DNA from 3 places in the Burkholderia vietnamiensis LMG 10929 genome. Region 2 is predicted to be linked to each of the others. Evidence: riboswitches for the same ligand, from Rfam matches in the RefSeq annotation. Region 2 holds a riboswitch; each other region holds the start of a gene.
What was found. Region 2 has a riboswitch for cobalamin ahead of cobA (uroporphyrinogen-III C-methyltransferase). Riboswitches for the same ligand answer to the same signal wherever they lie in the genome.

Region 1: linked by a shared signal. The riboswitch ahead of AK36_RS17160 (FecCD family ABC transporter permease) and the one ahead of cobA (uroporphyrinogen-III C-methyltransferase) in region 2 are both predicted to bind cobalamin.
Region 3: linked by a shared signal. The riboswitch ahead of AK36_RS04460 (TonB-dependent receptor domain-containing protein) and the one ahead of cobA (uroporphyrinogen-III C-methyltransferase) in region 2 are both predicted to bind cobalamin.

Annotation. Positions count from the first base shown of each region.
Region 1 is NZ_CP009631.1:1,565,516-1,570,058, reverse strand. Features, by position in the region: gene cobT (nicotinate-nucleotide--dimethylbenzimidazole phosphoribosyltransferase) at 1-396, opposite strand, end outside; gene AK36_RS17165 (ABC transporter ATP-binding protein) at 452-1,249, opposite strand; gene AK36_RS17160 (FecCD family ABC transporter permease) at 1,246-2,253, opposite strand; cobalamin riboswitch at 2,725-2,979, opposite strand; gene AK36_RS17155 (hypothetical protein) at 3,145-3,495, shown strand; gene AK36_RS17150 (cell division protein ZapA) at 3,492-3,806, shown strand; RNA gene ssrS (6S RNA) at 3,899-4,080, shown strand; gene AK36_RS17145 (EVE domain-containing protein) at 4,151-4,543, shown strand, end outside.
Region 2 is NZ_CP009631.1:2,432,973-2,437,515, forward strand. Features, by position in the region: gene cobW (cobalamin biosynthesis protein CobW) at 1-592, opposite strand, end outside; gene AK36_RS21060 (HoxN/HupN/NixA family nickel/cobalt transporter) at 618-1,676, opposite strand; cobalamin riboswitch at 1,865-2,126, opposite strand; cobalamin riboswitch at 2,263-2,496, shown strand; gene cobA (uroporphyrinogen-III C-methyltransferase) at 2,662-3,411, shown strand; gene AK36_RS21075 (cobalamin biosynthesis protein) at 3,408-3,785, shown strand; gene cobO (cob(I)yrinic acid a,c-diamide adenosyltransferase) at 3,820-4,422, shown strand; gene AK36_RS21085 (cobyrinic acid a,c-diamide synthase CobB) at 4,426-4,543, shown strand, end outside.
Region 3 is NZ_CP009630.1:969,764-974,306, forward strand. Features, by position in the region: gene AK36_RS04450 (Lrp/AsnC family transcriptional regulator) at 1-170, opposite strand, end outside; gene AK36_RS04455 (LysE family translocator) at 286-924, shown strand; gene AK36_RS04460 (TonB-dependent receptor domain-containing protein) at 1,013-2,941, opposite strand; cobalamin riboswitch at 3,152-3,344, opposite strand; gene AK36_RS04465 (threo-3-hydroxy-L-aspartate ammonia-lyase) at 3,572-4,543, opposite strand, start outside.

The DNA of each region.
Region 1 (4,543 bases), 870 kb from region 2:
CGCGATCGGCAGCGATACGAGCCGCTCCGACGCCGGCAGCGGCGACGCGACGCCCGCGTCGACGATCTCCAGCACGCTCTGCGCGACGCCCGCGAACGCGTTGATCGCGGCGCCGCCGGCCAGGAAGTTCGCGACCATCTGCGCGGTGACCGATTGCGGATACGGGCTCACGCCCTCGGCCGCGATCCCGTGGTCGGCGGCGAAGACGATCGTGACCGGACGCTGCACCTGCGGCCGCTCGGTGCGCTGGATCAGCGCGAGCTGCAACGCGAGCGCCTCGAGCTGGCCGAGACTGCCGGGCGGCTTGGTCTTGTGATCGATCACATGCTGCAGGCGCTCGCGCAGCGTAGCGTCGAGCGGCGCGAGCGCGGGCGGGAAGTCGGTCGGGTTCGTCATCGGGAAAGTGCCTCGTTGGCGCGGCCGGTGCCGCGTGCGAAAGAAGGAAGGTGGATCATCGTCGCTCGGGCCACGCCGGCAGCAGCGCGTCGCGGCCGTTCTCGCGAATCAGCACGAGCGGATAGCCGAACGCATCGCTCGCGCGCGCAGGCGTCAGCACGTCGTGCACGCGGCCCGCCCACGCATGGCCGCGGCCGTCGAGCAACAGCGCGTGAGTCGCGAAGCGGCGCGCGAGATTCAGGTCGTGACACGAGAACAGCACCGTGCGCGGGCCTGCGTCGACCCACGCGGTGAGCGCGGTCAGCGCGTCGATCTGGTGATGCAGGTCGAGATGCGCGAGCGGTTCGTCGAGCAGCAGCAGCGGCGCGTCCTGACACAGCGTCGCAGCCAGCGCGACGCGCTGGCGCTCGCCGCCCGACAGCGACAGCACGTCGCGCGAGGCGAGCGCGGCGAGCCCGAACGTCGCGAGCGCGTCGCGCGCCGCGGCGCGGTCGCCGTCGCGCTCCCAGCCCCAGCCGCCCAGATAGGGGAAACGGTTCAGCAAAACCGTATCGAACACCGTCGCGCTGAACGCGTCGTGCAGTTGCTGTGGCATCAGCGCGCGGCGGCGTGCGAGCTGCTCGGGCTGCCATGCCGCGAGCGGCCGGCCGTCGTACTCGACGTGCCCGCCGGCCGGCTGCTGCAAACCCGCGAGCGTCGCGAGCAGCGTCGTCTTGCCGGCGCCGTTCGGCCCGGCGACGCACCAGATCTCGCCCGGCCGGAACGCCTGCGTGAAGCCGTCGAGCAGCGTCCGCTCGCCGGCCTCGAGCGTGAGCGCGAGCGCCGTGCAATCCGCGTCGGCAGCGTGCGTCATCGCGGCGGCCTCCTCAGCAGCATCCACAGGAACACCGGGACGCCGATCAATGCGGTCATCACGCCGACCGGCAATTGCGCGGGCGCGATCGCGGTGCGCGCGAGCAGGTCGGCCGCCATCACGCCGCCGCCGCCCGCGAGCATCGCGGCCGGCAGCAGCATGCGCTGGTCGTTGCCGAACGCGAGCCGCAGCGCATGCGGTACGACGAGGCCGACGAAGCCGATCGTGCCGGCCGTCGTCACCGCGGCCGCGGCGGCCAGTGACGCGACCAGGTAAATGCGCACGCGCACGCGCGCGACCGGCACGCCGAGCGCCAGCGCGGTCGCGTCGCCGCGCAACATCACGTTCAGCTGCGGCGCGGCCGGCAGTGCCGCAGCGGCGGCGAGCAGCAACGCGCCCCATGCGAACCACGGCGCGCTCACGCCGCTCAGGTCGCCGGTCAGCCAGAAGATGATGCCGCGCAGCCGCGCGTCGGGCGCGAGCGACAGCAGCAGCGTGACGAGCGCGCCCCACCCGGCCGCAATCACGACGCCGGTAAGGAGCAGCCGCGGCGATGCATCGCGCGAGTCGCCGCGCCGCAATTCGCGGCGCGCCAGGCCGAGCACGAGCGTGACCGACACGAGCGCGCCCGCGAACGCGCACGCATCGACGAGCCACCACGCGGCGCCGGCGATCATCGCGACGAGCGCGAAGCCGGCCGCGCCGCCGGACACGCCGAGCACGTACGGTTCCGCGAGCGGGTTGCGCAGCAGCACCTGCAGCAGCGCGCCGGCCAGCGCGAGCAGCGCGCCGCACGCGAAACCCGCGAGCGCGCGCGGCAAGCGCAACGTGCGCACGATGTCGGCGAACAGCGCGTCGTCGCCGTGCGACACGAGCGATGCGAGCGCCTGCCACGGCGACATCGGCACACTGCCGATCGACAGCGACGCGACGAACAGCAGCGCCACCACGCCGGCGAGCGTGGTCCAGATCGCGACGGCACGCGCGGCATTCATGCGCCGCATCCGACGAAGGTCGAGCAGCGGCGCACGCGCGTGGCGCTGCGGTGAGACGAACGCATGACGGAGATTGCGTTGCGCCGAGGCGAACGCCGAACGGACGTCGCGCTGCGACGTGTCGAACCGATGTGCAGGTTGCCGGCCCCCGTACGGCGAGTTGCTGCGCCGCACTTCGGCGACGCCGGCCCGTGACGGTCGAGATCCATCGAACGGCCGGTCCGCGCGCACGGCGTCGCGCGCACGCTCGCGCCTCGCGCGCTTGCCGGTCGTGCGGCATCGCGCTCGCGTGCGAGACCGCCGCACTCGCCGAACTCGCCGAGCCCGGCGCAGCCGCACTGGCCGCACGCAACGTGACGGCGGCACACGGCACGCGGCGGCATGCGCAGCGTCGTGCGAATGATTGGGGTCGGCATCGAAGACAGTTCCCGTGAAGCGCTGCGCACCCTGCTTCCCCGCAGCGCGCGCGTCATGAAGCCCGACGGGCTCCTCGTCTCGGCCGGTATCCGGGCTGACGGCGTGCCGGCTCGCCTTCCCGCGCGCATCGCGCGCAGTGGCCCGCGCCCGCATGCGCAAGCTGCATGCGAAACGCGCCCGAGCCGGCCTGCGTCGTACGACGCGGCCGCTTACCGTTGCGGGGGCAGCGCAGGTTGGCGAGCTCCTGGCGAAGCGCACGCCCTGCTTCCCGTTTAACCGCGCGACGCACGCGCGAGCACCGAGGCCGCGCCAGTTTAGGAGCGGGCCGCGCGAGCGTCAAGAAAGCGTCGGCACGCACGCGGCGCATGCGTCGGATGCGCATATTCGCGGCAAGAAGCCGGGGTGTTACGACTGGAAACGTTACAGATGTCGGAAAGCGGGGTATTCCGCGCTAAAATGCTGGGTCTTTAGAGGACGCAGCAGATGCTCAACGAACTCGAAACCTTATCTCAAAATATTGGCCGTCTGATTTCGCTGAACAAGCGCTATCACTCGGAACGGCTCGCGCTCGAGGAGCAGGTCACGCAATTGCGCGCGGACGCGGACACGGTCCGTGCGGAACTCGCGCAGCTGCGCGAAGAACGCAATGCGCTTGCGGCCGAGCGCGACACGCTGTCGGCAAAGATCGACGACGCCCAGGTCAAACTGAACGCGATCCTCGAGAAGCTGCCGCGCACGAAGAGCGTGGAGCAAGCCGACAACCAGCTCGACCTGCTGGACGGGCAGGCGCGCCCCGATAGCGACGACGCGGCCAGCCACGGAGAACATGCATGAGCACCAAGCAGATCGAAGTCTCGATTCTCGGTCAGCCGTATCGGCTCGCTTGTTCGGCCGAGACCGAAGCGGCGCTGCTCGAGGCCGTCGCGCGCGTCGATGCCGAAATGTCGAAGATCCGCGCGAACAGCTCGGTGCGCGGCACCGATCGCATCGCGGTGATGGCCGCGCTGTCGCTCGCGTCCGAATTGCTGCGGCTGCAAACGAGCGTGCGGCACGGTGAAGCATTTCCGGCCGAGGAAATCCGTCGTACAATGCACCAGATGAACGAACAGCTCGGCGCTGTGCTCGCACAGCACGAGACGCAGTAACAAGCGCAGTAACGTTTGATTGTTGTGTCGATTCCCCTTGATCTCGGCGATCAACGGTGTTCAAATTGGCGCAACGAAACACAGTTTAGTCAGCTTCCCTGCCTGGTTCGCCAAGGTCATATATTCCTTGAACCAATGCCATGTGCACGGTTGCGGAAATTTGTAGCACGGGCGCGCGCGTCACTCTGTCTGATGTACCCGATGTGCTGCTAACTGCGACCAATTCTGAACCCCAGGTTCAGGATGCCGGCCTAGCGGCCAAGGCGGGGGCCTATTCAACGGCATCGGGCTTGTCCCGATGCCGTTTCCTTTTGCAACAGCCCTTTCTGCGTCGATCACGATCCATGCAATACTGGCTGATGAAGTCCGAACCGGACGAAGCAAGCATCGACGATCTCGCACACGCACCGCAGCGCTCGCTGCCATGGACCGGCGTGCGCAACTATCAGGCGCGCAACTTCATGCGCGACACGATGAAGATCGGCGACGGCGTGCTGTTCTATCACTCGAGTTGCCCCGAACCGGGCATCGCGGGCCTCGCCGAAGTTGCATCGGCGCCCTACCCCGACCCGACCCAGTTCGATCCGAAGAGCCCGTATTACGACCCGAAGTCGACGCACGAAACGCCGCGCTGGCTGCTCGTCGACGTGCGCTTCGTGAAGAAGTCGGCGCTCGTGCCGCTCGCCGCGCTGCGCGAACACGACGAGCTCGCCGACATGCGCGTGCTCGCGCGCGGC
Region 2 (4,543 bases):
CGGCGACGAGGTCGGCCTTGTTCACGATCACCAGATCGGCCGACGACAGCTGGTCGGCGAACAGCTCGTGCAGCGGCGATTCGTGGTCGAGGTTCGGATCGGCGCGGCGCTGCGCGTCGACGGCCTGCGGATTCTCGGCGAACTGGCCGGCGGCGGCTGCCGGCCCGTCGACGACGGTCACCACCGCGTCGACCGTGAAGCTGTTGCGGATGGTCGGCCAGTTGAACGCCTGCACGAGCGGCTTCGGCAGCGCGAGCCCGGACGTCTCGATCAGCACGTGGTCGATGTCGGCGCGGCGCTCGACGAGCGCCTCCATCACCGGATAGAACTCCTCCTGCACGGTGCAGCACAGGCAGCCGTTCGCGAGCTCGTACAGCTGGCCGGCCGCTTCGCCGGGCGTGCCGGCTGGGTCGTCGCAGCCGATGCCGCAGCCCTTGAGGATTTCGCCGTCGATGCCGAGCTCGCCGAACTCGTTGACGATCACCGCGATGCGGCGGCCCGCGGCGTGCTGCAGGATGTGGCGCATCAGCGTGGTCTTGCCGCTGCCGAGAAAGCCCGTGACGATCGTGACGGGCAGCTTGCGTAGGGTCATGGTGAGTCCTGTATCGGAAAGAGAGTCAGGCGGACAGCGTCACGTCGATTTCGTCGTAGCGTTTGAGGCGGTAGATCGCGGCCGACACGACCCAGCACGCGACGAACAGGCCGATCACGACGTAGCCGAGCATCCCGAAGTGCGAGGCGACGAGCGTCGCGAAGTCCCACACCGGGCCTTGCAGCGCGAGCTTGTCGGCGAGCAGCGCGAGCACCTCGATGCCGCCGATCAGCGCGGCGACCAGCACCGACACGAACGTGATCGTCATGTTGTAGTAGATCTTGCGGATCGGCCGCACGTAGGCCCAGCGGTACGCGCCCATCATCAGGATGCCGTCGGTGGTGTCGACGAGCGTCATGCCGGCGGTGAACAGCACCGGCAGCGCCATCACCGACCAGAACGACAGGCCGCCCTGCACCTGCGTGGCCGAAATGCCGAACAGCGCGATCTCGGTCGCCGTATCGAAGCCGAAGCCGAACAGGAAGCCGACCGGATACAGATGCCAGCTGCGCGACACGAGCCGGAACAACGGCCGGAACAGCCGGGCCAGCACGCCGCGCTGGTTCATCAGCAGGTCGAGATCGGCATCGACGATCGCGTCGCCGCGGCGCGCCGCGCGAAAGGTCCGGTACACCGAAATCAGGATCAGCAGGTTCGCGGCCGCGAGCACCAGCAGGAAGAAGGCCGACACGCTGGTGCTGATCACGCCGCCCCAGGTCTTCATGCTCTCGAAGCGCGCGAGCGACGCGGCCGTGAGCGCGACGGCCACCGACATCACGATCACCACCGTCGAATGGCCGAGCGAGAAGAACAGGCCCGCGCCGAGCGGGCTGCGGCCTTCCTGCATCAGCTTGCGCGTGACGTTGTCGATCGCGGCGATATGGTCGGCGTCGACTGCGTGGCGCAGCCCGAACACGTACGCGAGCAGCGCGGTGCCGAGCAGCACGGGCTGGTCGCGAAACGCGACGAACGCCCAGATCCACGCGCCGACGTTGAACGCGACGAGAAGCGAATAGATCGCGGCGATTTTGCCGCGCAACCCGGACGGGCTGTCGTTGAACAGGCGGAAGAACGAGTCGAGCATGATGCTCCCTTGCGAACGGTCGACATGATGAATGCCAACACGGCTGCCGCCTGCCCTGCCCGCGCGGCCCGCCGCTCGCCGCGCCCGGCCGCGCGCACGCGTGCGACGCTCCGATCGATGACGGAAGTGGAAAACGCTCGGGCGTCGGGCGTGCTGCGGCCGTGGACGATGCGCCGCCTCCCCGCGGCGCTGAACCCCACGTTCTGGCCGGTATCCGGGCTGACGAACACGCCGCTTCGCCTTCCCGGATGCGCGGCATCCAGTGGCGGTCGTCCGCATGCGCTGGGCATGCGGCGAAGCGGCGCTGCAACGCGCTGGGCGCGTGCGTTCGCTTACCGTTGCGGGGGCAGCACAGGTTGGCTCGTCTGCGGTGCAGGCAGGCTCCCTGTTTCCCGTTTAACTGCGCGCGCCGGAGCAGCGCGCGCGAGCACCAAAACGCGTGCGAGTGTAGGGGGCGGTGCCGGCAGCGTCAAGGCAAAACCGGCCATCGCGGGGCCGCCGCCGGGCGCCGCGACCGCACACGGCGGCCCGCCGCGCGCGGCCGCGGGGGCAGGCATGGCCGGTTCGCGCGGGCCGGGCGCTGTGCTATCGTATGCGCCGCGTTCGGTGCTCGCGTGCGCATTGCGCGCATGCAGTTAAACGGGAAACAGGAGGCGGAGCTTCGCCTGGCCTGTGCTGTCCCCGCAACGGTACGCCGCCCGCGCGCCGCGGTTGCTCCGCGCGCGCCCAGGCCGCCCTCGATGCCACTGCCCCAGCGGGCGGGAAGGCTGCGGCCCGGCAAGCGGCCAGCCCGGATACCGGCCGACGCAAGGGGCGAGCGCGCTGCTCGCCGAACGCCCGGTCCGCGAGGGACGGACCGGAGCGCCGTCTGCCCGCGCCCACGCGCTTCGCCCGATCCGCCCATGCACTGCCTGTCTGCCGGCCCCCGTGCCGCTCGCCGTTTCGTTTCCCCTGCCATGCCGCGGTGCGTGCCGTGGCGCGCCCGATGAGCCGCGCGTGGCTCGTCGGCGCGGGCCCCGGTGACGCCGATCTGCTGACGCTGAAGGCCGTGCGTGCGATCGCCGCGGCCGACGTGCTGCTCGTCGACGATCTCGTGAACCCGGACGTCCTGCGCCATGCGCGCGCGGATGCCCGCATCGAGCACGTCGGCAAGCGCGGCGGCCATGCGTCGACGCCGCAGCACGAGATCGTCGCGGCGATGCTCGCGCATCTGCGCGCGGGCCGCAGCGTCGCGCGCCTCAAGGGCGGCGATCCGTTCGTGTTTGGCCGCGGCGGCGAGGAGCTGCTCGCGCTCGGCGCGGCCGGCTTCCCGGTCGAGGTCGTGAACGGCATCACGGCCGGCATCGCGGCGCCGGCCGCGCTCGGGATTCCGGTCACGCATCGCGGCGACGCGCAGGGCGTGATCTTCGTCACCGGTCACGGCGCGGGCGCCGACGAACCCGACTGGCGCGCGCTGGCCGCGACGCGGATGACGCTCGTCATCTACATGGGGATTCGCCGGCTCGCCGCGATCGTCGCCGCGCTTGGCGCGGGCGGGCTGCCCGGCGACACGCCGTGCGCGGCCATCGAGAACGCGACGCGCGACGCGCAGCGGCACGTGCTCGCGACGCTCGAGACGGTCGTCGAACGCGTGAACGCGGCCGGCATCGGCTCGCCGGCGATCGTCGTGATCGGGCGCGTGGCCGCGCTCGCCGCCGATCCGGCGGTGCGCGCCGCACTCGGCAGCGGCGCATGATGCGCGTCGCGCTCGGCGTCGGCTTTCGCGCGCACGTGACGGCCGCGCAGCTCGACGCGGCGATCCGCGCGGCGCTCGCGCGCCATCCGGGCGCGGAGCCGGCCGTCGTCGCGACGCTCGCCGACAAGGCGCGCGCGCGGCCGCTGCGCACGCTGTGCGCGCGACGCGGCTGGCCGCTCGTCGGGTTCGACGCGGCCGCGCTCAAGAGTTGCACGGCGCCGCCGTTGAGCGCCCCGTCGCCCGCCGCGCTCGCGCGCTTCGGCGTGGCGGGCGTCGCCGAGCCGTGCGCGCGCCTCGCCGCGCCCGACGGCCGGCTGCTCGGCCCCAAATTGATCCGGGACGGCGTGACGGTCGCGCTCGCCGGCCCGCTCTGAACCGTTTGTTTCGCTTTCCACAGGACGACTCCCGATGAAGACCGATGCCGAATCCCATCAGCGGATGACCGAGCGCCGCCGCGCCGGCCACGAGAAGAAGCAGGCCGCGGCCACCCGCGAAAAGGGTCTGCTGATCGTCAACACCGGCAACGGCAAGGGCAAGAGCACGGCCGCGTTCGGCATGGCCGTGCGCGTGCTCGGCCATGGCATGCGGCTCGGCGTCGTGCAGTTCATCAAGGGCGCGCTGCATACGTCCGAGCGCGATTTCCTCGGCGCGGTCGCGCAGTGCGACTTCGTGACGATGGGCGACGGCTATACGTGGAACACGCAGAACCGCGACGCCGACATCGCGACCGCGCGCAAGGGCTGGGACGCGGCGCGCCGGATGATCGAAAGCGGCGAGTACCGGATGGTGATCCTCGACGAGCTGAACACCGTGCTCAAGTACGAGTACCTGCCGCTCGACGAAGTGCTCGCGACGCTCACCGGCCGGCCGGAAGCCGTGCACGTCGTCGTGACCGGGCGGCACGCGCCCGACGCGCTGATCGATGCGGCCGACCTCGTCACCGAAATGCGGCTCGTCAAGCATCCGTACAAGGAGCAAGGCGTGAAGGCGCAGCCCGGCGTGGAGTTCTGACCGATGCGTGCGTGTCCCGCGCTGTTCGTCAGCGCACCGGCGTCCGGCCAGGGCAAGACGTCGGTGACGGCCGGCCTCGCGCGGCTGCACCGGCGGCTCGGCCGGCGCGTGCGCGTGTTCA
Region 3 (4,543 bases), on a different replicon from region 2:
GCCGGATCGATGCGCGCCGTGTAGCCGCCGATCACACCGGTCGACTCGAGACGCTTCACGCGCTCCGTCACCGCCGGCACGGACAGGTGAACCTGCCGCGCGAGTTCCGTATAGCTGATGCGGCCGTTGGCCTGCAGCAGCGCGATCAGCTTCCAGTCGAGTTCGTCCATCGCGTCGGAGTTTTTAAGGTGAAAGCGCCATTTTTCCTTAAAAACCGGCTTCAGCGGCGATCGGATTTTCCCTACGATGGTTTCTCCAGTCACCACACATCGCCAGGAGCCGGTCATGCTGTTCATCAAGTCCGTCGTGATCGGGTTGTCGATCGCGCTGCCGGTCGGCCCGATCGGCATGCTGTGCATCCAGCGCAGCCTGAGCCGGGGCTTTCAAGCGGGGTTCGCGACGGGCCTGGGCGCCGCATGCGCCGACGCGCTCTACGGACTGCTCGGCGCGCTCGGTGTGGCCGGCGTCGTCACCGTGTTTCCGATGCTGACCGTCGTGCTGAAGATCGGCGGCGGCGCGTTTCTCATGTGGCTGGCCTGGACCATCGCGCGGCAGGGAGCGCCTGCGCCGGCCGCGCGCGCCGAACTGCCGCGCACGACCGTGCTGCGCTATTTCGTCACGACCTTCGGCCTGACGCTGTCCAACCCGATGACGATCCTGTCGTTCGTCGGAATCTTCGCGGCGCTCGGCCCGCTGGCCGGCGCGCACGACAGCGGAATGCGCGCGACGGTCGCGATGATGGTGGGCGGCGTGTTCGTCGGTTCGGCGGCGTGGTGGCTGTGCCTGAGCGGCACGAGCGCCGCGCTGCGCACCAGGATGCCGCCGGCGCTCATGTACGCACTCGCGCGCGTGTCCGCGCTCGTGATCGCGGGATTCGGCGCGATCCAGCTGATCGCCGGCGTGCGGGGCGTCGCCGGGGCGTGACGCGCATCGCCGCGCGACCGAGCCACCGCCTGCGCACGAGGACGCGATGCAGCACCGCCCGCGCGGGCCAGCACCGTACCCGGCGCGATCAGAACGTATAGCTGATCTTGCCGAACGCAGTGCGGCCCAACGTGTTGTAGCCGTAGGCGGTCATGTACTGGCGGTCGAACAGGTTCGACAACGTGGCCGACACCGTCAGATGCGCGTTGACCTTGTACGACGCGCGCAGGTTCACGCTCAGGTACGACGGCAGATAGGTCGTGTTGGCCGGGTCGTCGAACGTCGTGCCGCCGTAGCTAAGCGTGGCGCCGGTACTCAACGCATGCAGGCGCAATTCGTCCCACGTGTGGTCGACGCTCGCGCTGAAGGTCTGGCGCGGCCGGCGGCTCAGCCAGCTTTCGTTGGTCACGTCCTGCGGATTCAGGATGCCCACCGCGATGCTGACCGGCGTCGACCGGCCGATCGTCCCCTTGTACGACAGGTCGATGCCGCGGATATGCGCGCGGCCGATGTTCATCGGCGAGAACGTCGCCGGGTTGTACGCGATCAGGTTGTTGACGCGCGTGTCGTAAATCGCAGCGCTGAACGTGCCGTATGCCGTATTCGCATCGAGCGCCGCCTCGACCGAATCGCTGCGTTCGGGGTTCAGGTTCGGATTGCCGTAACCGGGGTAGTACAGGTCGTTGAACGACGGCAGGCGGAACGCATTGCCGTACGAGACGCGCGCCGCATACACCGGCGTGATCGCCCACGACAGCGCGACGTTACCCGTGTTCACCGCCTTGCCCATGATGATCTCGTGCCGGCCCGCGACGAACATCGTCACGCTGCCGAGCGTCGCCGACTGATGCAGCGAAAACGCCGAGTCGTTGCGCGTCGGTATGCCGTCCGGCAGGTCGGCAGGCAGGAACGCCTGCTCGCGCGTGAAGTCGTAGGCCAGCTTCGTCTCGCCCGACAGCGGCAGCCCGAACAGCCGGAAGCCGTGCTCCTGATGCGTGAGCGACGTCGACACGCTGATGCGCTGCGAATCGATCTGGTCGGTCGGGATGGTCGGATCGTTCGCATACAGGAACTGCCGGTCGCTCGCATAACCGAACGACTGCGCGAACTGCGTGTCGCGCGTGATGTCGAGATGGAACGCGACGCCGGTCGTCAGCTGATGGTCGAGTTGGCGATTCGCGAAGCCTGCGTTGTCGTAGGACAGGTCGGAGCGGTGATACAGCGCGAACGTCGAGACCGACCAGTTGCCGCGTGCATAGCCGAGACGCGCATCGAGATCCTGCGCGTGATACGGATTGCGTCCGGCCTCGTGGTACGGCAGCACGGGCTGCGTGGCGTCGATGCCGGCGGTGTTGTAGTCGTGCAGGCCGAGCGAGTAGGTGAGCCCGCCGAGCGCGGCGAGCGGGCCGGTGGACGGCACGGTGCCGGACGTGCGCAGCTGCGTATCGAAGGTCTTGTTCGAGCCGCCGCCGAACGACACGCTCGTCTGGTTCGGCTGACCCGCGGCGCGGCGCGTAAACAATTGCACGACGCCGCCCATCGCGTTCGCGCCGAACGACGCGGCGGCCGGCCCGGAGATCACCTCGACGCGCTCGAACGCTTCGGTCGGCAGGTCCGCCCATGGCGCGATGCCGGTGGTCGGCGAGCCGATCGGGATGCCGTCGATGAACACCGCCACCTGGCTCGCTGACGAGCCGCGGATGCTGACCGACGCGGACGAGCCGGGGCCGCCGTTGGACGACACCGTCACACCGGGCAGCGTCGCGAGCGCCTGCGTGATGCTCGGCTCGCCGGGCGACAGCCGCTCGAGGTCGGCGCGCGTGAGCACCTGCGTCGTCGCATAGCGCTGGTCGAACGACTCGGGCAGGCGCCGCGTGTCGGTCACGGCGATGGTCGGCAGCTCCGTGCCGGCCGCGGGCGGCGACGCTTCGGCAGGCGCCGTGTCGCCGGCCGCATGCGCGAGCGGGCAGAGCAGCGCCGATGCGGCGGACGTGGCGAGAAGGTGGCGAAGATTCATGATGCGGCGAGCGTGGTCGTGTTGCAGATGCGGCGTGCGCGCGAGCCAGCGCCGCGCACGCAGGCGGTGCAGCGGCGCGATGCTTCCGGCGCGGAAGCGAGGGCGGTAAGAATGAACATGCGAAGCGTTCAGAGGTCGGGGCCGTCCATGCAACGGGGCGACCGCCAACGGCGGTGCCGGCGCATCGGGACACCCCGCCCGGTGCGGCTGCTGGACCTCGGGTCGATGGCAGGTCTCCTGGCTTGCGGGTCGTCATCCGCGCCGGCCTTCCCGGTTTCCCAGTGGCGCGTGGTGGCGCGGATTCACCGCTTACAGTTGCGGGGGCAGCCGCAGATTGGAGGCTCGGCCTCTGCTGCGTTCCCTTTTGATCCCGTCTCCGGGAACCATCGGTGCGCAAGCGTAAGGGCGAGCACGCCGGCACGTCAATCGTCGAATCGCGCAGGGGTGCGAAAAAACGTCACCGCGCGTCGAATGCTCGCGGATGGCGTGTCGCGGGCGCGACGGAGCGCATTTCAGATCTGATGAAAGCGGCTGGCCGTGGCGGGGCGATATGAGGCTGGAACGCGCGCGTCCTCGTCGTTCGAACGAGGCGGTGGGGTGTTGCGCCGGGAGCGCGCGCCCCCGGCGATTTCATGCGGCGGGACTGGAAACCAGTGCGGCGAAGTTCGCGAGGTCGACGTTGCCGCCGCTGATCACGATGCCGACGCGCTTGCCCGCGAGTTCGTCCTTCATCTTGCGTGCGGCCGCGAGCGACAGGCAGCCGGTCGGCTCGACGATGAGCTTCATCCGGGTTGCGAAGAACCGCATGCTGTCGACCAGTTCGGCGTCGGTCGCTGTCAGGATGTCGTCGACGTCGCGCCGCAGGATCTGGAACGTCAGGTTGCCCAGATGCTGCGTCTGCGCGCCGTCGGCGATCGTGCGCGGCGTGTCGATGTGCACGATCGCGCCGCTGCGGAACGATTGCTGGCCGTCGTTGCCGGCTTCGGGCTCGACGCCGTACAGCTTCGCTTGGGGCGACAGCGCGCGCGTCGCGAGCGCGGTGCCGGACAGCAGGCCGCCGCCGCCGAGCGGCGCGAACACTGCGTCCAGCGGCCCGACTTCGTCGAACAGCTCCTTCGCCGCCGTGCCCTGGCCGGCGATCACGTCCGCATGGTCGTACGGCGGGATCAGCGTGAGCCCGTGCTTCTCCGCCAGCTCGCGGCCGATCTGCTCGCGGTCTTCCGTATAGCGGTCGTAGGTCACGACGTTGCCGCCGTAGCCGCGCGTGGCGGCCATCTTCGCGGCCGGCGCGTCCTGCGGCATCACGATCGTCGCCGGGATGCCGAGCATGCGCGCCGACAGCGCGATCGCCTGCGCGTGGTTACCCGACGAGAAGGTGACCACGCCGTTGCGGCGCTGCGTGGCGTCGAAGCGCGACAGCGCGTTGAATGCGCCGCGGAACTTGAACGCACCCATGCGCTGCAGGTTCTCGCACTTGAAGAACACCTGCGCGCCGAGCGCGTCGTCGAGCGTGCTCGACGTCATCACGGGCGTGCGGTGCGCGTGGCCCTGCAGGCGCGCGGCGGCGGCCGCGACGTCGTCGTAGGTGGGAAGGGTCGGGTT